One region of the Mesorhizobium sp. WSM4842 genome, then DNA from elsewhere that is predicted to be linked to it. Evidence: predicted binding sites of a transcription regulator. Region 1 holds the regulator's gene; the other holds the start of a gene.

Evidence for each region. Region 1 encodes LexA, which represses DNA repair genes until DNA is damaged. Its sites were predicted from a motif close to TGTTCNNNNTGTGTTCNG; they were not measured.
Region 2: recA (recombinase RecA) is a predicted target of LexA. The motif match lies at 8,765-8,782, and genes of this name have one in related genera.

Annotation. Positions count from the first base shown of each region.
Region 1 is NZ_CM148372.1:4,376,608-4,388,272, forward strand. It holds gene gltA (citrate synthase) at 1-1,149, opposite strand, end outside; gene gltX (glutamate--tRNA ligase) at 1,331-2,755, opposite strand; gene AC0NIE_RS21200 (ComEC/Rec2 family competence protein) at 2,858-5,314, shown strand; gene lexA (transcriptional repressor LexA) at 5,308-6,045, opposite strand; gene AC0NIE_RS21210 (molybdopterin molybdotransferase MoeA) at 6,149-7,354, opposite strand; gene moaC (cyclic pyranopterin monophosphate synthase MoaC) at 7,357-7,851, opposite strand; gene trpC (indole-3-glycerol phosphate synthase TrpC) at 7,918-8,769, opposite strand; gene trpD (anthranilate phosphoribosyltransferase) at 8,774-9,784, opposite strand; gene AC0NIE_RS21230 (peptidyl-prolyl cis-trans isomerase) at 9,781-11,665, opposite strand, start outside.
Region 2 is NZ_CM148372.1:4,888,456-4,900,120, forward strand. It holds gene murI (glutamate racemase) at 1-265, opposite strand, end outside; gene AC0NIE_RS23820 (hypothetical protein) at 380-1,024, opposite strand; gene AC0NIE_RS23825 (RNA methyltransferase) at 1,108-1,953, opposite strand; gene AC0NIE_RS23830 (NADP-dependent isocitrate dehydrogenase) at 2,171-3,382, shown strand; gene AC0NIE_RS23835 (glutathione S-transferase family protein) at 3,396-4,016, shown strand; gene AC0NIE_RS23840 (demethoxyubiquinone hydroxylase family protein) at 4,033-4,614, shown strand; gene alaS (alanine--tRNA ligase) at 4,621-7,287, opposite strand; gene recA (recombinase RecA) at 7,544-8,641, opposite strand; gene AC0NIE_RS23855 (carbohydrate kinase family protein) at 8,916-9,854, shown strand; gene AC0NIE_RS23860 (TfoX/Sxy family protein) at 9,874-10,197, opposite strand; gene AC0NIE_RS23865 (GFA family protein) at 10,287-10,784, shown strand; gene sufA (Fe-S cluster assembly scaffold SufA) at 10,919-11,299, opposite strand; gene AC0NIE_RS23875 (STM3941 family protein) at 11,479-11,665, shown strand, end outside.

The sequences.
Region 1 (11,665 bases):
CGTGATGCCGGAATAGAAATCGACGTTCGGATAAAGCTTCTTCTCGATGAAATAGGAGTCGGTCAGCGCGATCTTTTCCAGTTCCATGGCGATGTCGAGCAGCGGGTCGTCCTTGATGCCCAGTTCACCCAAAACCTCATGTGCGGTCTTCTGCATGATCTTGGCGCGCGGGTCGTAGTTCTTGTAGACGCGGTGGCCAAAGCCCATCAACCGGAACGGATCGTTCTTGTCCTTGGCGCGGGCGATGAATTCCGGGATGTGGTCGACATGGCCGATCTCGCCCAGCATGTTCAAGGCCGCCTCGTTGGCGCCGCCATGGGCCGGTCCCCATAGGCAGGCAATGCCGGCGGCGATGCAGGCAAACGGGTTGGCGCCTGACGAGCCGGCGAGGCGGACGGTCGAGGTCGAGGCGTTCTGCTCGTGATCGGCATGCAGAATGAAGATGCGCTCCATCGCACGCGCCAGCACCGGGTTGATCTTGTATTCCTCGCACGGCACGGCAAAGCACATATGCAGGAAGTTGGCCGCGAAATTCAGCTCGTTCTTCGGGTAAATGAAGGGCTGACCGATGTGGTATTTATAGGCCATTGCCGCGATCGTCGGCATTTTGGCGATCAGCCGCATCGACGCGACCATGCGCTGATACGGGTCCGAGATGTCGGTGGAATCGTGATAGAAGGCTGACAGAGCGCCGACCACGCCGCACATCACCGCCATCGGATGCGCGTCGCGGCGAAAGCCGGTGAAGAAGCGCGACATCTGCTCGTGCACCATGGTGTGGCGCGTCACCCGGTAGTCGAAATCGTCCTTCTGCGCCTTGGTCGGCAATTCACCATAGAGCAAGAGATAGCAGACTTCGAGGAAGTCGCCGTGCTCGGCCAGCTGGTCGATCGGATAACCGCGATGCAAAAGGATGCCGGCATCGCCATCGATAAAGGTGATTTCCGACTCGCAGCTTGCCGTCGACGTGAAGCCGGGATCGTAGGTGAACGCCCCGGTGGTGCTGTAAAGCGAGCCGATGTCGATGACATCAGGTCCGACCGAGCCGCTTCGCACCTTGAGCTCGTGAGTTTTGCCGCCGAATTCAAGTTTAGCAGTCGACGCGTGGGTTTTGCCGCCAAATTCCATCTTTGTCGCAGCTTCGGACATTGCAAACTCCTTTTGGTTTTCTCATGCCGGCAAAGGCGAAATATCTGCAACGCAACACGTCGAAAGCATCGGAGTTCGCGCGTTTGCGCCCGCAATTGGATTTGCGTGCCAAATTGGGCCAAGACCTAATGTTGCACTGCGAAACCCACCTTTCAATGCCAATCTTCTTGGGCCAGTTTTGCTAATCGATTTGATCCGCGACGCGCGCCTGGCTTTCCTCACGGCCAAGCACGGCAAGCACGTCGAACACGCCGGGCGAGGTGCTTTTGCCGGTGAGCGCGGCGCGCAAAGGTTGGGCCACAGCGCCGAGCTTATGGCCGCCGGCCACCGCATATTCCCTGATCGCGGCTTCCGCCGCTTCGGCCGTCCAGTCGCCTGAAATCGCCTTCAGCGCCGCGTGGGCGCCCCGCAGGATCTCGCGCGCTTCACCGCCGAGCAATGCAGCCGCCTTCTCGTCGATCGGCAGCGGCCGCTCGGCAAACAGGAAGGCGGCACCGTCGGCCAGTTCGACCAGCGTCTTGGCGCGCTCCTTTAGGCCTGGCAGCGCGGCGAGCATCTGTGCCTTGCGCGTGTCGTCGAGGCGCGCTGCGATCGCCGGGCCGCCTTCGAGATAGGGCAAGGTGTTGATGAAGATATCGAGCAATTCGGCGTCGTTCATGCGGCGCATATGCACGCCGTTCAGCGCCTCGAGCTTGGCGAAGTCGAAGCGGGCGGCCCCCTTGTTGACGTCGCCGATGTCGAACCAGGCAATCATGTCGGCGATCGACATGACCTCGTCGTCGCCGTGGCTCCAGCCGAGCCGCGCCAGGTAGTTGAGCAGTGCCTCAGGCAGGTACCCCATGGCACGATAGGCTTCGACGCCGAGGGCGCCGTGCCGCTTCGACAGCTTGGCGCCGTCGGCGCCATGGATCAGTGGGATATGCGACATCGACGGCACGTCCCAGCCCATGGCTCGATAGATCACCATCTGGCGGGCGGCATTGGTCAGATGATCGTCGCCGCGGATGATGTGGGTGATGCCCATGTCGTGGTCGTCGACGACGACGGCATGCATATAGGTCGGATTGCCGTCCGAGCGCAGGATGATGAAATCGTCGAGATCCTTGTTGGAGAAGCGGACTTCGCCCTGCACGAGATCATGCACCACCGTCTCGCCGTCGGCCGGCGCCTTGATTCGGATCGCGCCCTTGGCGCCGGCTGGCGCCTCGGACGGGTCGCGGTCGCGCCAGCGGCCGTCATAGCGGGGAGGCAAGCCCTTGGCCCGCGCGCTCTCACGCATCGCTTCCAGTTCAGCCGGCGTAGCGTAGCAGTAATAGGCCTTGCCCATGCGCACCAGTTCCTCGGCGACCACGCGGTGGCGCGGCGCGCGCTCGAACTGCGATACCGGCTCGCCGTCCCAGGTGAGGCCGAGCCAGGAGAGTCCGTCGAGGATGGCGGCGGTTGCCGCATCGGTCGAACGCTCACGATCGGTGTCCTCGATGCGCAGCAGCATCGTGCCGCCGGTGTGTTTCGCATACAGCCAGTTGAACAGCGCCGTGCGCGCGCCGCCAATATGCAGGAAGCCGGTGGGCGAGGGGGCGAAACGGGTGACGACCTTGTCGGACATGGAACTCTCAGGCAAGCGCAGGAAGCGGATGTGATTGCGCGGACTTTCGCGCGTCGCGCGTTCATGTAGCATAGGAGGTCAAGGGCGCAAGGGGCAGACCCGATGGCTGGACCAGGCCGCGGCGCGGACAAGAGCGAGGGCGCGACCACAAGCGTCAGCGAACGATCGCTGTTTGCCGACGTTCCCCACGCCGAGCCGCTACCCGTTTCGCTGCCTGCGTCGCACCCGGGCATTCAGCCCCTTTCGCCGGACCGCGCCGCGCCAACACCGGCTCCAACACCCGGGCCTGTCATTCGTTTCCGCCGACAGCTTAGCCATCTTTCACCATCCGGTATCCGCAACAGCGTGGCCTCGGCAGCCGGCCTGGAACTAGACCGCGGCGTCGCCTTTCTGCTGGTGCCGGTTTTTCTGGCATGCGGGGTGATCGTCTATTTTTCGCTTGCCGTCGAACCGGACTTTCCGCAGCCTATTGCCGTCGTGGTCCTCACGGCATTGTGTGCGGCAGTGACACGCTCATGGCGCAAAACGCATCTGTGCTTCATGGCAGCGTTGCTGTGCGCACTCGGGCTACTCGCCGCCAAGGTTGAAACCTGGCGCGTGGGAACGCAGATGCTCGGCTCGGAAATCCAGACCCAGCTCACCGGCCGTGTCGTTAGGCTCGATCAGATGGCGAACGGCCGGATCAGGCTGACCATCGACGTGATGTCGACCGCCCGGCCGACACTGCGTTATGCGCCGGAACGTGTCAGGGTTTCGGCACGCAAAATTCCCGCTGAGATGACCGCAGGCTCGGTGGCAACCGGCTATGTGAGGCTTCTGCCTCCGACTGGCCCGGTTAGGCCGGACAGTTATGACTTCTCCTTCGACAGCTATTTCGCCGGTATCGGTGCCAGTGGCTTTTTCCTCGGCAATCCGAAGATCGTCGTTTCCGAAGATGCACCGTTCGCCGCGCGCATTTCTTCCTCGATCGAAAAGGCGCGTGAAACCATCGCCGACCATATCAGGGACAGCATCGGTGGCGCCGAGGGGGAGATTGCCGCCGCGCTGATCGTCGGCGTGCGTGCCGGCATTCCCGAAGAGATAAACGAATCGATGCGGCGCACCGGCATCTACCACATCATCTCGATTTCCGGCCTGCACATGGCGCTTGTCGCCGGCACCATCATGGGATTGCTGCGCGGCGCCTTTGCGCTGGTTCCCGATTTTTCGTCGCGCCGGCCGGTCAAAAAATATGCGGCTGCTGCCGCACTCGTTTCCATCGCTGCCTATCTGATTTTTTCCGGTATCGTGGTCGCGGCTGAACGCAGCTTTATCATGCTGGCGGTAATGCTTGTCGCCGTGCTGTTCGACCGGGCGGCACTCACCATGCGCAATCTGGCGATTTCGGCCATCGCCGTCATCGTCGTGTCGCCGCACGAGGTGGTCGGCCCAAGCTTCCAGATGTCCTTCGCCGCGACCGCTGCTCTCGTGGGCGCCTATGCCGGCTGGTCCGACTATCGTGCCGACAAGGCCACCGCGCCGCCACAGCGACGGTCAACGATCGCTTTCGTCACGCGAAAACTTGCCGCTGGGACAGGTACCATCGCAATGACCTCCATCATTGCCGGCAGCGCCACCGCACTCTTCGCCATCTGGCACTTCCAGCGCGTCTCGCCGCTCAGCCTGTTCGCCAATCTGGCCGTCATGCCGATCGTCACGGTCGTGATGTTCCTGGCCGTCGTCAGCGCCTTGGCAATGCCGTTCGGCTTCGACGGCCCTTTCCTATACATGATGGGCAAGGGGCTGACGGCCATGATTGCAATATCGGGATGGATCTCCGAGCGGTCGCCGGTCGATGCCGTCGGGCTGATCTCGTTGCAGTCGGTTCTGCTGGTGACGGCCGCCCTGGTCATCGCCACGATGGCAACGACATGGTTGCGGCTTGCGGCACTTCCCTTTGCGCTCGCCGGCCTGCTGACGATTTCCGAGACGCGCACCCCCGACGTGCTGATTTCGGAAGATGCGCATCTGGTGGCGCTGCCGATCGGCGGCGGCGAACTTGCCGTCAACCGGGTGCGCTCGAACGAATTCACCACCGACAACTGGAAACATGCGCTGGTTTCAGCGACCATTGTCGAGCCGGAGACATTCGAAAAAGGAGACGTGCGGTTCGACATCGTCGACCCGGCCGACCTGCCGCCGGGAGCGCCCTTCTACTGCACTGCCGGCCTGTGCCTCGCCCGGCACCAGTCCGGCGCGATCATCGCGCTCGCCGACGACCGCAAAACCGCACGGCCAGCCTGTGCCTTTGCGGATTTGATCGTCATCGATGATGCCACAGCCTATTATAATCCCTGCCGCAATCCGCTGGTTCTCGTCGTCACCAAACGGCAGCTCGCTCGCATGGGCAGTGCCGCCGTCTTTTTCGATCCGCTATCTGCGACGACGCGCGCAGAAATCCGTTTTGCCGTCAGACAGCCCTATAGGCCTTGGCATGAGCAGCGGAGATTTTCGCGCGAGGCGAGGGGCCTGCCGCCATACCGCAGGGCCGAGAAACCCAAAAAGCCTGCCGTTCAGTAACGCCGGATCAGTCCGACGAGCTTGCCTTGCACCTTGACCCTGTCCGGCCCGAAGATGCGCGTCTCATAGGCCGGATTGGCGGCTTCCAGTGCGATCGAGGCACCTTTGCGGCGGAACCGCTTCAGCGTCGCTTCCTCGTCGTCGACCAAGGCGACGATGATCTCGCCAGGCTGGGCGGTGTCGGCGTTGCGGATGATGACCGTGTCGCCGTCGAAAATGCCGGCCTCGATCATCGAGTCACCCTTGACCTCCAGCGCGTAGTGCGTGCCGCCGGTGATCATGTCCGGTGGTACCGAAATCGAATGCGTCTGGTGCTGGATGGCGTCGATCGGCACACCGGCAGCGATGCGGCCCATCACCGGTATGGAGATGGTGGCAACGACGTCGTCGTCATTGCCGGCTGCGGGCATGCGCGAAGGCGCCGGCTTGATCTGTCGTCCGAGGCTGCCCTGCCCAAGGCTGCCCTGAATGACGCTTGGCGAGAATTTGCGCGCCGCATTGAGGCCGGGCGCGATCGAATCGGGCAGGCGCAGCACCTCCAGCGCGCGGGCGCGGTTGGGCAGGCGGCGAATGAAACCGCGCTCCTCCAGTGCAGTGATCAGCCGATGGATCCCCGACTTCGAGGCGAGGTCGAGCGCTTCCTTCATCTCGTCGAACGAGGGCGGAATGCCGCTTTCCTTCAGCCGCTCGTGGATGAACATCAGCAGTTCATGTTGTTTGCGTGTCAGCATCGCGACCCCAACAGAATCAGAAAAACAAACCCAGAACAAACACTATCTGTTCCAGTTGTGTTCCGCAACCGTTTAAAATTTAATGAATGTGTTGACGTTTTGTTCAGCGTAGCATCAGCACGCTGCACGCGGCGCCCGTCGCGGCTGGGGGAGCGAACGGCTCGCGCACGATCAGCCCGTTGGCGTCGGCCAGCATTTTGAGCATCGAGGAATCCTGGATGCCGAACGGGGTCGCCAGCAGCGTGCCGGCTTCTTCGCTAACCACGGCGCGTACATAGTCCTGCCTGAGATCGTTGGCCGGCATGGCGGCGCCGAGCCGCGCCTGACGCATGTCCTGCCGGAAGGCGCGGCCGCCGAGCCGCGCAAGCAGCGGCGTCAGAAAGAGCTGCGTGCAGACCAGGCTCGCCACCGGATTGCCAGGCAGGCCGATGCAGCGGATGTCACCCAGCCGCCCGAACATCAGCGGCTTGCCGGGCCGCATGGCGATTTTCCAGAAATCGAGCGTCATGCCTTCACCGGTCAGCACGTCATGAACCAGGTCATGGTCGCCGACCGAGGCGCCGCCCAGCGTGACGATGACGTCGGCGCCTGCGTCGACCGCTTGTTTCACCAGCGTGGCGATCGCCTCCTTGCGGTCGGGGGCGATGCCGAGATCGAGCGCGCTGGCGCCGACCGAGCGGGCCGCGGCGGCGACGCCATAGGCATTGGACGAGATGATCTGGTCGGGGCCAAGGTCGCTGCCCGGCGGCAGCAATTCGTCGCCGGTGGCGATGATGGCGACCAACGGCCGTTTCACCACGCTGACCTGCGGGTGGTTGGCCGACGCCGCCAGCGACAATGCCGCCGGATCAAGCGGGCGGCCTTTCTCCAGCAGGACGTCGCCCTTCGAGAAATCGAGCCCGAGGCGGCGGATGTTGCGGCCTTCAACCGTCGACGCGGTCACTTCGATGCTGCCGCCGCCGAGGTCGCGGACATTCTCCTGGATGACGATGGTGTCCGCGCCTGCAGGAAGCGGCGCGCCGGTGAAGATGCGCACGGCCTGCGCCGGGCCGACTGTTCCGGCAAAGCCGCGTCCGGCCGGCGCCATGCCGATCACCGAAAGTCTTGCGGGCACGGATGCGACATCCTCGGCCCGCACGGCATAGCCGTCCATGGCGGACGCGTTGAACGGCGGCTGGGTGCGGAGCGCCAGGAGCGGCTCCGCCAGCACGCGGTCGGCGGCGTCCATCAGGGCGACGCTTTCAGCCTGCAAGGGCGCAGCATCCTCAAGCAGGCGCTCGAGCGCCTCGGCGACCGGAAGCAGTGCCATTATTAGCCTGCCCCCTTGGCATCCGCCTTGTAGTCGCCGGATTTGCCGCCGGTCTTTTCCGCCAGCCTGATGCCCGAGATCACCATGGCGCGGTCGACCGCCTTGGCCATGTCATAGATGGTCAGGCAGGCGACCGAGACGGCGGTCAGCGCTTCCATCTCGACGCCGGTCTTACCGGTGACGCGGGCCAGCGCCGTGACCTTCAGGCCTGGCAGCGTCGCGTCCGGTTCGATGTCAATGGATACCTTGGTCAACAGCAGCGGATGGCAGAGCGGGATCAGCTCATGCGTCCTCTTGGCCGCCATGATGCCGGCGATGCGCGCCGTGCCCAGCACGTCGCCCTTCTTGGCATCGCCGTCGAGAATCATCTTCAGCGTTTCGGGCCGCATCGAGACAAGACCTTCGGCGATTGCCGTGCGCGTCGTCTCCGCCTTGTCGCCGACATCGACCATATTGGCTTCGCCTTTCGCGCCAAGATGGGTGAGGGCGGCCGTCATCGTCAGGTCACCTTAGCGCGACGTGCGTCCGTCTGGACGCGCAAAGCACGCTCTAACACTTTGAATCTATGCATCGTGCTCTCCGAAAATCGATTCCGATTTTCGGGCCGATGCAATGGCGGGCGCATTGCCCGTCAAAAGCAGGCGCGTCGCAGTGGCCACGTCCTGTTGCCGCATCAGGCTCTCGCCGACGAGGAACGTACCGATGTCGCTCCGTTGCAGCCTGCGGCAGTCTTCGTGCGAGAAAATACCGCTCTCGCTGACCAGCAGGCGGTCTGCCGGCATCATCGTCGCGAGCCGCTCCGAGGTCTCGATGCTGGTTTCGAACGTCCGGAGATTGCGGTTGTTGATGCCGATCAGCCGCGATGACAGTTTCAGCGCGCGTTCCGTCTCAGCCTCGTCATGCACTTCGACCAGCGCGTCCATGCCGAGTTCGAACGCCGTCGTTTCGAGTTCCCTGGCCACGGCGTCATCGACGCTCGCCATGATGATCAGGATGGCGTCAGCGCCCCACGCACGGGCTTCGAACACCTGATAAGGCTCGAACAGAAAATCCTTGCGCAAAGCGGGCAATGTCACGGCGTTGCGCGCATCGGTGAGGAATTCAGGCGCACCCTGGAAGGACGGCGCGTCGGTCAGCACCGAAAGGCAGGCGGCGCCACCTTTCGCATAGGCCCTGGCCAGTGCCGGCGGATCGAAATCGGCACGGATCAGGCCCTTGGACGGGCTCGCCTTCTTGATCTCGGCGATCAGCGCGAAGCTGCCGGATTTGCGCCTGGCTTCAAGAGCCGAGAGAAAGCCGCGCGCTGCGTCGGTGTCCTTCGCCCGCGCCTTGATCTCGGCAAGCGGCACGCGCGCCTTCGCCGCGGCGATCTCGTCGCGCTTGTAGGCTTCGATCTTGCGCAGGATATCAGACACGGCTCTATCCGTTCGAAATCTCGACCAGCCGATCGAGCACTTTCAGCGCCCGGCCGCTGTCGATGGCTTGCGCTGCCGTCGCCATGCCGTCGGCAAGCGTCGTCGCCTTGCCCGCCACCACCAGCCCCGCGCCGGCGTTCATCAGCACCGTATCACGAAAGGCGCCGGCAGCGCCGCCCAGCATGTCGCGCAGCGCCTGGGCGTTGTAGGCGGCATCGCCGCCGCGCAACTCGTCCTTGGTGTGCCGCTTCAGCCCAACCGCTTCCGGTGTCAGCGTAAAGGTGCGGATCTCGCCGCCGACCAGTTCGGCCACTTGGGTTTCACCGGTGGTGGTGATCTCGTCATAACCGTCGCCATGGGCGACCCAGGCGTGGTCGGCGCCCAGTGCCTTCAGCGTCTCGGCCACCGGCATGATCCATTCCGGCAAGAAGACGCCGACCATCTGCCGGCTCACACTGGCCGGATTAGAGAGCGGGCCAAGCAGGTTGAAGATGGTGCGGGTGCCGAGCTCGACGCGGATCGGACCGACATGCTTCATCGCCGGATGATGCGCCGGCGCGAACATGAAGCCGACGCCTGCATCGTGGATGCAGTGGCCGATCGTTTCCGGCGGGATATCGATCTTGACGCCGAGCGCGGTCAGCACGTCGGCGGCGCCGGTCTGCGAGGACAGTCCGCGATTGCCGTGCTTGGCCACCGGCACGCCGCAGGCGGCGATGACGAAGGCGGATGCGGTCGAGATGTTGACGCTGTGCGAATTGTCGCCGCCGGTGCCGACGATGTCGATCGCGCCAGCGGGCGCGTCGACGCGCAGCATCTTGGCGCGCATGGTGGCGACGGCGCCGGAAATCTCGCTCACCGTCTCGCCGCGCACGCGCAGCGCCATCAGGAAGCCGCCGATCTGGCCGGGCGTAGCGTCGCCCGACATGATGATGTCGAAGGCCTCGCGCGCTTCCTCGAAGGAAAGGGAATTGCCTGCGGCGACCTTGGCGATATGGGTCTTGAGCGCGCTCATCTGGTCAGGGCTTGGGCAACGGCGGTCTGGTCGATGCGAATGTCATATTGCGTCTGCAGCTGCGCCACCAGCTGGTCGAGCAGGTCATCGGACATGCCGGCGGTGAACGATTTCTGCGCCTCATCCGGCACCGAGCTGGCGTCGGCTCCGGCAGGCTCGAAGACTTCGGCGATCTTGAACAGGATCTGTCCGTCGCCGGTGGGCGAGGGGATCAATCCGGTCCCGCCTTGGCCTTCGCCGAACATCGCAGCCGCCCCTTCCTTGCCGAAATCGACGTCGTCCGCCTCGCGCTTGAGGCCGCGCTTGGTCTGCTTCTCGAGCTTGAGCTCGCTCGCGAACACATCGAGCGTAGCGCCGGCATCGAGACGCTTTTCGAGTTCGCCCGCTTTTGCGGTGAGCCGCTTGGTCGTTTCCGCCGCCGTCCAGTCGGCCACCACCTTCTGGCGGACTTCATCCAGCGTGCGGTCGCGGGCCGGCGTGATCGACTCCACCTCGTAGAACACGAAGCCGTTGTCGGCGGTGGTGAGGTCGGGATTCTCGGTGCCGGGTTCGGCGTCGAACACCGCCTTAATGAGTTCCGGCGATTCCGGCAGGTCCTTGACGATGGTGCCGTCCGGCCTCAGGCCGGTGCGATCGATCGTGTCGATGGTGACGACCTTCAGCTTCAGTTTTTCAGCCGCTTCCTTGAGCGTGCTGCCCGAAGCGCGGATATCTTCGTAATTGTCATGCACGTCCAACAGAATGCGGCTTGCCTCGCCCAGCGCCAGATCCCTGCGGATATCGGCGGACACTTCGGCCAGCGGCTTCACCACTTCGGGCTTGATGTCGGTGACGCGCAGCAGCACCGGACCGAAGGCGCCCTGAACGACCGGACTGACTTCGTTGACATTGAGCGCAAACGCCGCATCCGCCACCGCCTTGTCGGCGATCTTGTCCTTGGACAGCGTGCCGAGCAGCGTGTCGGCTTGCGTCTTGCCCTCGGCGGCGACGATCTTGTCGAAGGTCGCGCCGGTCTTGAGTGAATCGAGCGCGGCCTTCGCGGCATCAGGCGTTTTGAACACGAGCTGTTCGATGGTGCGCGTTTCCGGCGTGGTGTAGCGCCCCTTGTTCTTGTTGTAGTCGTCGCTGACCTGTTGGTCGGTCACGGCGCTCAGATCCATGATGTCTTGCGGCTCGAGCCTGACATAGGAGAATTTGCGGTATTCGGGCGCCGCATAGGTCTTTTTGTTTTCCTCGAAATAAGCTGAAAGCGCAGTGTCGGATGGCGCTTCAATCGGCTCGACCAGCGATTTCGGCAAGGTCAGATAGTCAATGGTGCGGTCTTCGCCACGATAAAGCGCGACTGCCTTCAAGAAAGTATCCGGAGCCTTGAGGCCGTCCGAAACCGCCTCGACGATCTGCTGGCGCACAGCCACCTGGGCGCGATTCCTCAGATAGTCTTCCGGCCGCATGCCGACCTGTTGCAGTATGTATTCGAAAGTCCTTCTGTCGAAGGTGCCGCCGGGACCCTTGAAGGCCGGGTCTTCATGCGTGAGTTGGGCCAGCCGGTCCTTGGACAGCCCTAGTCCGAGCTTGCGGGCCTGCTCATCGAGAACGGCGCCCGACACGAGTTGCGCCAGCACCTGGTTGTCGAGGCCGAGCGCCGTCGCCTGCTCGCGGCTGATGCGCTGGCCGAATTGCTGCGACATCACGCTGATCTGGCGATCATAGGCGAGGCGATACTCGTTGATCGACACTTTGGTGCCTCCGGCCGTGACAACTGCATCGTGGCCTGCAAAACCACCGACCAGCTGCCCGGAAATGCCCCAGACGGCGAAGCTCAACACCAACAATATCAGCAGTGCCTTCGCGACCCAGGTCCCCGCCGCGCTTCTCAAGATA
Region 2 (11,665 bases), 510 kb from region 1:
ACGCATCGATGACCAGCGTCGAGGCGGTATTGCAGGCGACGACCGAAATGGCCGGCGAAAAACGGTCGAGCAGCTTGCCGAACAGTTCCAGTATATGCGCCCTCAGTGCCGGCTCCTCCCAGGCGCCATAGGGGAAAGCCGCGTCGTCGGCGACATAGACGAATCGGCGGTCGGGCATCAGCACGCGCGCTTCGCGCAGCACCGTCAGGCCGCCGATGCCGGAATCGAACATCAGGATCGGGCGGGCGTTTGAGAGATCGGTCATTGTCATTCAGGAAAGGGAGCTGGGGAGAGAAGGCTGGCCTAGGCTTAGGCCAATGATGCGTTTACCTGGCACGGTTCTATCTGCAACCATCATGGCCTTGATGCGGCGAGATGATCACACAAGGCCCCGCTTGCCGAAGCCGCCGGACCGCGGCCGGCTGTTTGGCAGAGACGCAGGTTGAGATGCAGGATGGTTCGACGGCGCCGGTGCGGCGCGCATGGCGTAGGCCGGAGCCTGGGCCGTCACGCCGGCGGCCGACTCTGAATGGGGCGCCCGGCCGCCGCGCAACGGCCTGGGAGGGTCGAGATCATCGAAACTTAGGGAAGACGCCATATCCGCAAAGCTGCCCCCCGCCGGCTTGGCCGCCAAGATGACCGCCCAGAGCCCGACGAGAGCGAGTCCCAGCAGGTTAAGGCCGGAATGCGAATCTTCGCCGTCGAATCTCACGACAAGAACAGTGCCGGCCTGCAGAATCGCAAACAGGGTCGAGAACACAATGTACGACCAAAGGATCCATTTGGGTCCTTGCGCGTCGCGGCTTCGACGCCGGGCGAAATTCGCGCGGAACAGCACGATCACCAGCGAAGCGACGAGAACGGCCGCGGCCAGCCCTTCCCTGGAAGGACCAGGTTTCGAATTGGCCAATCCCTCGATGCCGATGATCGATACGACGCAAAGCACAAATGTCACAATTTCCGCAACCAGCAGGGCCGCGGAATAGAAGAAAAAGCGAAGACGACCGATATTTGAGTTAAACATCCGAGGATCCACCCTTCGCCGGACGATGGATCATATCGAATAAAATTCAGTTACTGGTGAAGCAGCCGTTCTCACGATCGGTTCTATTCTTTGTCTGTCACCTTGCGGGCGCGTGCCGCCGCTGCCGGAAGCCGTCTTGGATCATCGCCCGGCGATCCGTCGCCGCGCGGCATGGCCGGCGAGAACCTGTCCAGCGATGATATTATGCCGCGCAGCACCTTGAGCTCCGGCTCGGCGAAGCCGGCGCGCGTCAGCACCGCCCGCAGATTGTCGACCATCTTCGGCTTCTTCGGCGCCGGGCGGAAATAGCCGCGCGCTTCGAGCGCGCCTTCCAGGTACGCGAACAGGCCGTGCAATTGTTCCTTGGTCGCCGGCATCATGTCGGGGCTGGAAAAATTGGTTTTCGTCTCATCTTCCAAGCCCGACTTCATCCATTCATAAGACATCAGCAGGGCCGCCTGGGCGATGTTGAGCGAAGAGAAGGCGGGATCGACCGGGAAGGTGACGATCTCGTCGGCCAGGCCGACCTCGTCATTGTAGAGCCCGAACCGCTCGCGGCCGAACAGGATGCCGGTGCGCTGTCCGGATCGCTGGCGCGCTCTCAGCGCCCTGCCCGCCTCGACCGGTCCGCGCACTGGCTTGAAATTATCGCGCGCGCGCGCCGTGGTGGCGAAGACGAAATTCAGGTCGGCGACCGCCGAGGCCAGATCGTCGAATACTCTAGCGGCATCGATGACATGGTCGGCGCGGCTCGCGGCGGCGCGCGCCTTGTCGCTCGGCCAGCCGTCGCGCGGATTGACGAGGCGCAGCTCCGACAGACCGAAATTCGCCATGGCACGCGCGACCATGCCGATGTTCTCGCCGAGCTGCGGTTCGACCAGGATGATCGCCGGGCCTGTCGCAGGAGGGATGTCGTTGCTGGCTTGCATGATGTCAATGAACTGCTGTTTGCGGCATTTCAGCGTCCCCTGCCACATCCGGCCGCGAAAATGAAGCTTTCGCAAGGAACGCCCGATGCCACAGTCGAGCCCGCCAGCGCGGATCGCCGTTTGCGCGGCCAAAAATGCTTTGATATACGGGCCGCATCCCCGGCCAAAGCCATGCGGGCAAGGCCGTCCCGATCCCCAACAATGAGGCATTCTTTCCATGGCGAAGATCAAGGTGGCGAACCCGGTCGTCGAACTCGACGGCGACGAGATGACCCGCATCATCTGGCAATTCATCAAGGACAAGCTGATCCACCCCTATCTCGACCTCAAGCTTGAATATTACGACCTCAGCGTCGAGCACCGCGACGCCACCAACGATCAGGTGACCATCGATTCTGCCAACGCCATCAAGAAACATGGCGTCGGCGTGAAATGCGCGACGATCACGCCCGACGAGCAGCGCGTCGAGGAATTCAAGCTGAAGAAGATGTGGAAGTCGCCGAACGGCACCATCCGCAACATCCTCGGCGGCACCATCTTTCGCGAGCCGATCATCATGAAGAACGTGCCGCGGCTGGTGCCCGGCTGGACCAAGCCGATCATCGTAGGCCGTCATGCCTTCGGCGACCAGTACCGGGCCACCGACTTCCGCTTTCCCGGCAAGGGCAAGCTGACGATCAAGTTCGTCGGCGAGGACGGCACGGCGATCGAGCATGACGTGTTCGATGCGCCGGCCGCCGGCGTCGCCATGGCCATGTACAATCTCGACGAGTCAATCCGCGAATTCGCCCGCGCCTCGCTGAATTACGGCCTGCTGCGCAATTACCCGGTCTACCTCTCGACCAAGAACACTATCCTCAAGGCCTATGACGGCCGCTTCAAGGACATTTTCCAGGAAGTCTACGAGGCTGAGTTCGAAGCCGAATTCAAGGCGAAAAAGATCTGGTACGAGCACCGGCTGATCGACGACATGGTCGCCTCCAGCCTGAAATGGTCGGGCGGCTATGTCTGGGCCTGCAAGAATTATGATGGCGACGTGCAGTCGGACACGGTGGCGCAAGGTTTTGGGTCGCTCGGCCTGATGACCTCGGTGCTGATGACGCCGGACGGCAAGACGGTGGAGGCGGAGGCCGCGCACGGCACCGTCACCCGCCACTATCGCCAGCATCAGAAGGGCGAGGAAACCTCGACCAATTCGATCGCCTCGATCTTCGCCTGGACCCGGGGCCTCACCCATCGCGCCAAGCTCGACGACAATGCCGAGCTGAAGCGCTTTGCCGAGACGCTGGAAAAAGTTTGCATTCAGACCGTCGAGGCCGGCTTCATGACCAAGGATCTGTCGCTGCTGATCGGTCCCGACCAGCCATGGCTTTCGACCACCGGCTTCCTCGACAAGATCGACGAAAATCTGCAGAAGGCGATGGCCTGACCAGACGAACGTCATGAGCAAACCCGTCGTCTACGGGGCGGACTACAGCGTCTACGTGCGCATCGTCCGCCTCGTGCTCGAGGAAAAAGGCATCGACTACGATCTGGTGCCGGTCGACATCTTTGCGGCGGACGGCATTCCAGGCTGGTATTTCGACCATCACCCGTTCGGCCGGATTCCTGCCTTCGAGCACGACGGCTTTCGCCTCTACGAGGCCAGTGCGATCACCCGCTATGTCGACGAGGCTTTCGACGGGCCGGCGCTGCAACCGGCTGATGCTCGGCCCCGCGCAACCATGAACCAGATCATCGGCATGCTCGACGCCTATGCCTATCGGGCCATGGTGTGGGATGTCGCCGTCGAGCGGCTGGAGAAAGAGCCGCCCGACGAGGCTTTGATCGGCAGCGGGCTTCGGCAGGCGAGAACGACACTACAGGCGCTCTCATCGCTGAAAGCCGAAGGGCCATGGCTGTTGGGAGCGGAACTGACGCTGGCCGACCTTCATGCAGCACCAATCGTCGGCTATTTCGTCAAGGTCATTGAGGGGCAAAACCTGCTGGCGGAGTTTGCCGACATTCAGGATTGGTGGACGCGCATCGCAGGGCGTGCGAGCGTTGCCAACAATCTGACCTAGCACCCCGGGGCGCTCCATGGTTGAACACTCTCACCAGGACGCGCTGACGGTGGCCAGAATAGTCAGGGTCAACCACGCTGGCGAGTTCGGCGCGATCAGAATCTATTCGGCGCAGATTCTTGTCTCGAAGCGTTTCTGGCCGCGTTGCGTGCCGTCTTTGTCAGAGATGCTTGGGCATGAGCGCAGTCATTGCGCTGCTTTCCGTGCAGCCATGCCGTCGCGACATTCGCGGCCGTGCCGCGTGATGCAATTCTGGAGCTGGGGCGGTTGGCTGCTGGGTTTCCTCACTGCCCTGCTCGGCCCGCAAGGAATCTGGGCCTGCACCGCAGCGGTCGAAGCGGCGGTGCACCGTCATCTCGACGATCAGCTATTCTTTCTTGCCGGACGCGACCGCGAGTTGCACGGCATCATCCTGTCCATCCGCGAAGAAGAGCTTGCCCATCTCCGTCACGCCGAAGAGCAGCTGAAATCGCCCGGACCGTTGCTGAACCTCCTGCGCGCAGCGATCTCCGCCACCACCGACTGCCTGATCTGGCTGTCCACCTGGGGGGATTCCACCCGAATGACGCGCGCCCTGAAGGCAGCAAAGCATGCCTGACGGGCGCTATGCGGCCTCCAGTGCCGCCTTCACCGCAGCGATCGCATTTTCGGCTTTCGAGGCATCCGGGCCACCGGCCTGGGCCATGTCAGGCCGACCGCCGCCGCCCTGCCCGCCCAATGCCGCGGACGCTACGCGGACCAGATCGACGGCGCTGAAGCGACCAGTCAGGTCGTCGGTGACGCCGACCACGACGCTCGCCTTGTTGTCCTCGCCGGCGCCAACGAAGACGACGACGCCGGAGCCGAGCGACTTCTTGCCGGCATCGGCCAACGGCTTCAAGTCCTTTGGCGAGACGCCCGATACCGCCTTGCCGAGAAAACCGACACCGGCAATGGTCTCATTTTCGGCCGGCGCACCGGCTGGCGAGCGGTCGCCCAGCGCCAGCTTCTTGCGCGCCTCGGTCAGCTCCTTTTCAAGCTTCTTGCGCTCGTCGAGCAGCGCCTCGACGCGAGCCGGCACGTCGGCCGGCGAAATCTTGAGCGTGGCGGCGACCGCTTTCAGCCGCTTGTCCTGCTCGTCGAGATGCTTTCTGGCCGCCTCTCCGGTCAGCGCCTCGATGCGGCGCACGCCGGCGGCGACGGCGCCCTCCGACACCAGCCGGACCAGGCCAATATCGCCGGTGGCGCCGACATGGGTGCCGCCGCACAGTTCGACCGAATAGGGCTTGCCTGCCTTGTCGCCGGTGACCCCGGTGCCCATCGAGACGACGCGGACCTCGTCGCCATATTTCTCGCCGAACAGCGCCATGGCGCCCTCGGCGATGGCGTCGTCGACGCTCATCAGCCGCGTCGTCACCGAGCTGTTCTGCACGACGATCTCGTTGGCCATCGCCTCGACGCGTTCCAATTCCTCGGCCGAGATCGGCTTCGGGTGGGAAAAGTCGAAGCGCAGCCGTTCCGGCGCAACCAGCGAACCCTTCTGCGCGACATGGGTGCCGAGAACCTCGCGCAGCGCCTCGTGGACAAGGTGGGTCGCCGAATGGTTGGAGCGCAGCCGCGTGCGCCTGACATGGTCGACCTTTAGCTCGACCGCTTCACCCGTCCTGACGGTGCCCTTGGTGACCTTGCCGAAATGCACGAACAGGCCGTCACCCTTCTTCTGCGTGTCGGTGACCTCGATGGCAAAGCCTTCGCCCGAAATCACGCCGGTGTCGCCCATCTGACCGCCGGACTCACCATAGAACGGCGTCTGGTTGACGACGACGCCGACGGTTTCGCCGGCAACCGCGCTCTCCACCGCGACGCCATCCCTGACCAGCGCCTGAACAATGCCTTCCGCTTGCTCGGTGTCGTAGCCCAGGAACTCGGTCGCGCCCGCCTTCTCGCGCACCGCGAACCAGACGGTCTCGGTGGCCGCGTCGCCGGAGCCGGCCCAGCTCTTGCGCGCCTCTGCCTTCTGCCGCTCCATCGCAGCATTGAAGCCGTCGAGATCGACCGAAACGCCGCGCGGGCGCAAGGCGTCCTGGGTGAGATCGAGCGGGAAGCCGTAGGTGTCGTAGAGCTTGAACGCCGTCTCGCCGTCGAGCCGGTCGCCTCTGCCCAGCGTCTCGGTTGCATCGGCAAGCAGGCCGAGGCCGCGCGCCAGCGTCTTGCGGAAGCGCGTTTCCTCGAGCTTCAGCGTCTCAGTGATCAGCGGCTGGCCGCGCACCAGTTCGGGATAGGCCTGGCCCATCTCCCGCACCAGCGCCGGCACCAGCCGCCACATCAACGGATCACCGGCGCCCAAAAGCTGCGCATGACGCATGGCGCGGCGCATGATGCGACGCAGTACGTAGCCGCGGCCCTCGTTCGACGGCAGCACCCCGTCGGCGATGAGGAAGCTCGAGGCGCGCAGATGATCGGCAATGACGCGGTGGCTCGCCCGGTTCTTGCCTTCCGCCTTGACGCCGGTCGCCTCTTCCGAGGCTCGGATCAGCGCCTTGAACAGGTCGATGTCGTAATTGTCGTGCTCGCCCTGCAGGACGGCGGCGATGCGCTCCAAACCCATGCCGGTATCGATCGACGGGCGCGGCAGTTCGATCCGCTCCGCCTTCGTCACCTGCTCGAACTGCATGAAGACGAGGTTCCAGATCTCGATGAAACGGTCGCCGTCCTCATCCGGGCTGCCGGGCGGGCCGCCCGGAATGTCGGCGCCATGGTCGTAGAAGATTTCCGAGCACGGACCGCAGGGACCGGTATCGCCCATCGCCCAGAAATTATCGCTGGTGGCGATGCGGATGATCCTGTCCTCCGGCAGCCCGGCGATCTTCTTCCAGAAGCCCGCGGCCGCGTCGTCGGTATGGTAGACGGTCACCAGAAGCCTGTCCTTGGCGATGCCGAACTCGCGGGTGATCAGGTTCCAGGCGAGCTCAATGGCGCGCTCCTTGAAATAATCGCCGAAGGAGAAATTGCCGAGCATCTCGAAGAAAGTGTGGTGACGGGCAGTGTAGCCGACATTGTCGAGATCGTTGTGCTTGCCGCCGGCGCGCACGCATTTCTGCGAAGTCGTGGCGCGCGAATAGGGACGTGTTTCAAACCCGGTGAAGACGTTCTTAAACTGCACCATGCCGGCGTTGGTGAACATCAGCGTCGGGTCGTTGCGCGGCACCAGCGGGCTCGACGCCACGACCTCGTGACCCTCTTTGCGGAAATAGTCGAGAAATGCCGACCTGATCTCGTTGACGCCACTCATGAATACTGCCTTTTCGAGAGAACCGCCGATTGCCGGCGGAAAACAGACATGGCCTTTTAGCGGTCGCACCGCACCCTGTCCAGAAACACGGAATTGCTCCAAATCGTAGCCTTGGCCGGCTGTTCGGAATGGCCAGAGCCACCGCCAAAAACGCAAACCGCCGGCCCAAGGCCGGCGGCATGGAACACATCGATACACCAACTCAATTCGGAATACGCGAACTCAAACGGGTATTCTGGCCGGCACAGCCTGCATCCTACATCGCGCCCGCTTCGTCCTCGAAACCATCGTCTCCGCCTTCGGAACCACCATTCTCGAGGAATTTCTCGGCGATCAGTCCGGCATTCTGCCTCAGCGCCAGCTCGATCTCGCGCGCCGTGTCGGGATTGTCGCGCAGGAACAGTTTTGCGTTCTCACGGCCCTGGCCGAGACGCTGCGAATTGTAGGAGAACCAGGCGCCCGACTTCTCGACCACGCCGGCCTTGACGCCGAGGTCGACCAGCTCGCCGGTCTTGGACACGCCCTCGCCGTACATGATGTCGAATTCGACCACCTTGAAGGGCGGTGCCAGCTTGTTCTTGACCACCTTGACGCGGGTCTGGTTGCCGACGACCTCGTCGCGGTCCTTGACCGAGCCAATGCGGCGAATGTCGAGGCGCACCGAAGCGTAGAATTTCAGCGCGTTGCCGCCGGTCGTGGTCTCAGGCGAACCGAACATGACACCGATCTTCATGCGGATCTGGTTGATGAAGATGACCATGGTGTTGGAGCGCGAGATCGAGGCGGTCAGCTTGCGCAGCGCCTGGCTCATCAGGCGGGCCTGCAGGCCCGGCAGCGAATCGCCCATTTCGCCCTCGATTTCGGCGCGCGGCGTCAGCGCCGCGACCGAATCGACCACCAGCACGTCGATGGCGCCGGAACGCACCAGCGTGTCGCAGATCTCCAGCGCCTGCTCGCCGGTGTCGGGCTGCGAAATCAGCAGGTTTTCGAGATCGACACCGAGCTTGCGGGCATAGACCGGATCGAGCGCGTGCTCAGCATCGACGAAGGCACAGATGCCGCCCTTCTTCTGGGCTTCGGCCACCGTGTGCAGCGCCAGCGTCGTCTTGCCCGAGCTTTCCGGCCCGTAGATCTCGACGATGCGGCCGCGCGGCAGGCCGCCGACGCCAAGCGCGATGTCGAGGCCAAGCGAACCGGTCGGCACCGTTTCGATCTCGACGACCTGCTCGTTTGCGCCGAGCCGCATGATCGAGCCCTTGCCGAAGGCACGCTCGATTTGCGACAGCGCCGCATCCAGAGCCTTTGATTTGTCCACTGCTTTGTCCTCTACAAGCCGCAAAGAATTCTGAGCCATGATACATCACCCCTTGGTCGTCAATGAAGGCCGGACAATCCGTAATCCTTATTAATTTGTACCTTTTTTGTTCTCATCTGGCAAGGGGAGACAAGCGATTGAAAAACAAAGGATATCCGGATTTGTTCTTTTTTTGTTTCGTGTTTTCGCCCCAAGATGTATCCCGCTTCCTCCGTGGGATCGTGCTGGCATCTCCCGAATCGCACCTCCGGTTGCCCGGTTCCGCCGGACGACCTAGTCTCCGCCCGGCAACAGCAAAGGTCATCTCGCCGGCATGATGAAGTCGCCGACAATCCTGGCCGTAGGCGGCGCCTATATAGATCGGCGCGGCCAGGTTTCGGGCACTTTCGTGCCGGCGGCGTCGAATCCCGGCACGATGCGCGAGGCTGTCGGCGGCGCCGTCTTCAATGCGCTGCGCAGCGCCGTACGCCGCGGTGTCTCCGGCTCGCTGCTTTCGGTGCGCGGCGGCGATGTTCTGGCCGATACGGTCTCGCGCGCCATCGCTGCGGCCGGTATTGCCGATCTTTCCGTGGTGTTCCTCGATCGCACGACGCCGAGCAACACAATGCTGATCGACGGCGACGGCGCGCTGATCATCGGCCTCGCCGACATGGCGCTCTATGATCTGGCACTTCCCAAGCAGATCCGCCGTGCCAAGGTGCGCGAGGCGATCAGCACCGCCGATGCGGTCCTGTGCGACGCCAACCTGCCGTCGACGGCACTGGAGCGGCTGGTGGCGCTTGCCGCCGGCAAGCCGGTCTTCGGCCTCGCCGTCTCACCAGACAAGGCGGTGCGGCTCGCGCCGGTGCTTGGCAGCCTGGCGATGGTCTTCATGGACCGGCGCGAGGCCATCGCACTCGCCGATGTCGGTATCGACACGGCGGAGCGTGATATCATCGACCGCCTGAGGCGCGCCGGCCTCAAAGGCGGCGTGGTGACGGCGGATGACGGTCCGGTGCTGGGTTTCGACGAAGCCGGCGCCTTCTCCATCCTGCCGCCGAAAAAAGTCGCGGACGGCGCCGCCGATGCGCTGGCGGGCGCAATGGTCGCCGCCCTGCTGCGCGGCCTGACGCTGCGCGCGGCGCTGCGCGACGGCGTTGCCGCGGCAATGCTCGCGATCGAAAGTGCCGGGCTTGTGCCGGTCTTAACGGCGGCAGACTTTGCCGACGCGCTGGCCCTTGTGCCCGAGCCGCAGAAAATTGGCATGAGCTGATGACCAGTGGAGAGGCAGCCTATTTGCCGGCACGCAGCCCCGCTTCATAGGCCCGGCGTGCCCAGACCGCCATCTCATCCGGATCGTCGAACGCGCTGTCGGGAACGCTCCAGTACGGCATCGACACCAGCTTGCCGTGCCGGGACCCCGTATAGGTCCATTGCCGACAGCCGGCCGCCTCGAATTCGGGCGCGCTTTCCGCGTCGGCCTTCAGCATCAATTCGCCACGCACCACGATGGCGACGATAACGCCGTCAAAATAGATGCCCTTGCCACCGAACATCTTGCGAATGCTGACCGGGCCGAGGCCTTCGAAAAGTTCGGCAATGCGTTCATTGTCCATGCCGCGATCATGTCACCCGGATTTAGGCTTGTCATCGCCGTAAGAGACACCATCCTGACAAGTTGAAAACCAATTCGTCGGAGTTTTTCATGCCGCTTCTGCTCAAAGGGTCCTGCCGGTGCAATGCCGTCCGCTTCGAGGTGGAGAGCCACACGCCGGTGCCGTTCATGCTGTGCTACTGCTCGATCTGCCGCAAGCAGCAGGGCGGCGGTGGCTTTGCCATCAATCTCGGCGCTGATTACGAGACGCTCAAAATCAAGGGCAAGCGCAGTCTTGGCGTCTACCAGGCCGAGATCGAGGACGACGAGCATCCGCAATGCGAGATCTCGTCAGGCGAGCGGAATTTCTGCAAAAAATGTGGTTCGGCACTGTGGCTCTATGACCGGAACTGGCCGGAGCTGGTCCACCCCTTCGCCTCGGCGATCGACACAGACCTGCCAAAACCACCTGAAAAGGTGCACCTCATGCTGAAATACAAGGCGAACTGGGTCGAGCCCGAGATCGGCAAGGGCGACAAGGTCTTCGATGTCTATCCCGAGGAATCGATCGCAGATTGGCACAAGCGGACGGGATTGTGGGTGGATTAGGTCCCTTCACCCCGTTTACGGGGAGAAGATGCCGGCAGGCAGATGAGGGGCGGCGCAAGCATCACAGAGGCCGGCTCTGCCCCTCATCCGACCCTTCGGGCCACCTTCTCCCCGTAAACGGGGAGAAGGGAAGATCAGGCCGACCCGCGCGCCTCGGCCAGGGCCTTCAGATCGGCCGGCTTGAGCTCAACCGATTCGCCGCAGCCGCAGGCCGAGCTCTGGTTCGGGTTGCGGAAAGTGAAACCGGTGCGCAGCGTTGTCTGCTCGAAATCCATCTCGGTGCCGAACAGGAAAAGCGCTGCCTCAGGCGCGACATAGACATGGGCGCCGTCGCGCTCGATATGATCGTCCTTGGTGTTGGGCTCGGTCACCAGGTCGACCGTATATTCCATACCGGCGCAGCCGCCCTTCTTGATGCCAAGGCGAATGCCGTGCGCATTCTCACGGGTTGCGACGATCTCGCGAACCCGGTCGGCAGCCTTTTCGGTCATCGTGATGACGGCGAAGCGTCCCATCTTTTCTTTCTCCACTTTCGCGCGGGTTCAAGGCCCGTGGAATGAGTCTTCCCTAAAATGGTGAAGTTTCATGCCGGGCGCAACCCCGGTATGACGCGCAATTTGAACAGCGCGGCGTCTGTTGTATATCGAAGGTTGCTAGCAGTTAGATGTCGGTTGCGGCTGACGACGAGGATAGAATGCCGGTTGACCCAAATCAGATGGTAGAATTTCGGGCGTCGCCCGTTCGGTTATTTTTACTGGTCATCGGGGCGCTAGCTTTCTCGGCCTTGGGTTTTGCAATGGGTGGTTGGCCATCATCCGTAGGCGTAACTCCGGGCAGTTTTGTACAGCTCATGGGATGGATAGGCGGACCGTTGTTCTCAG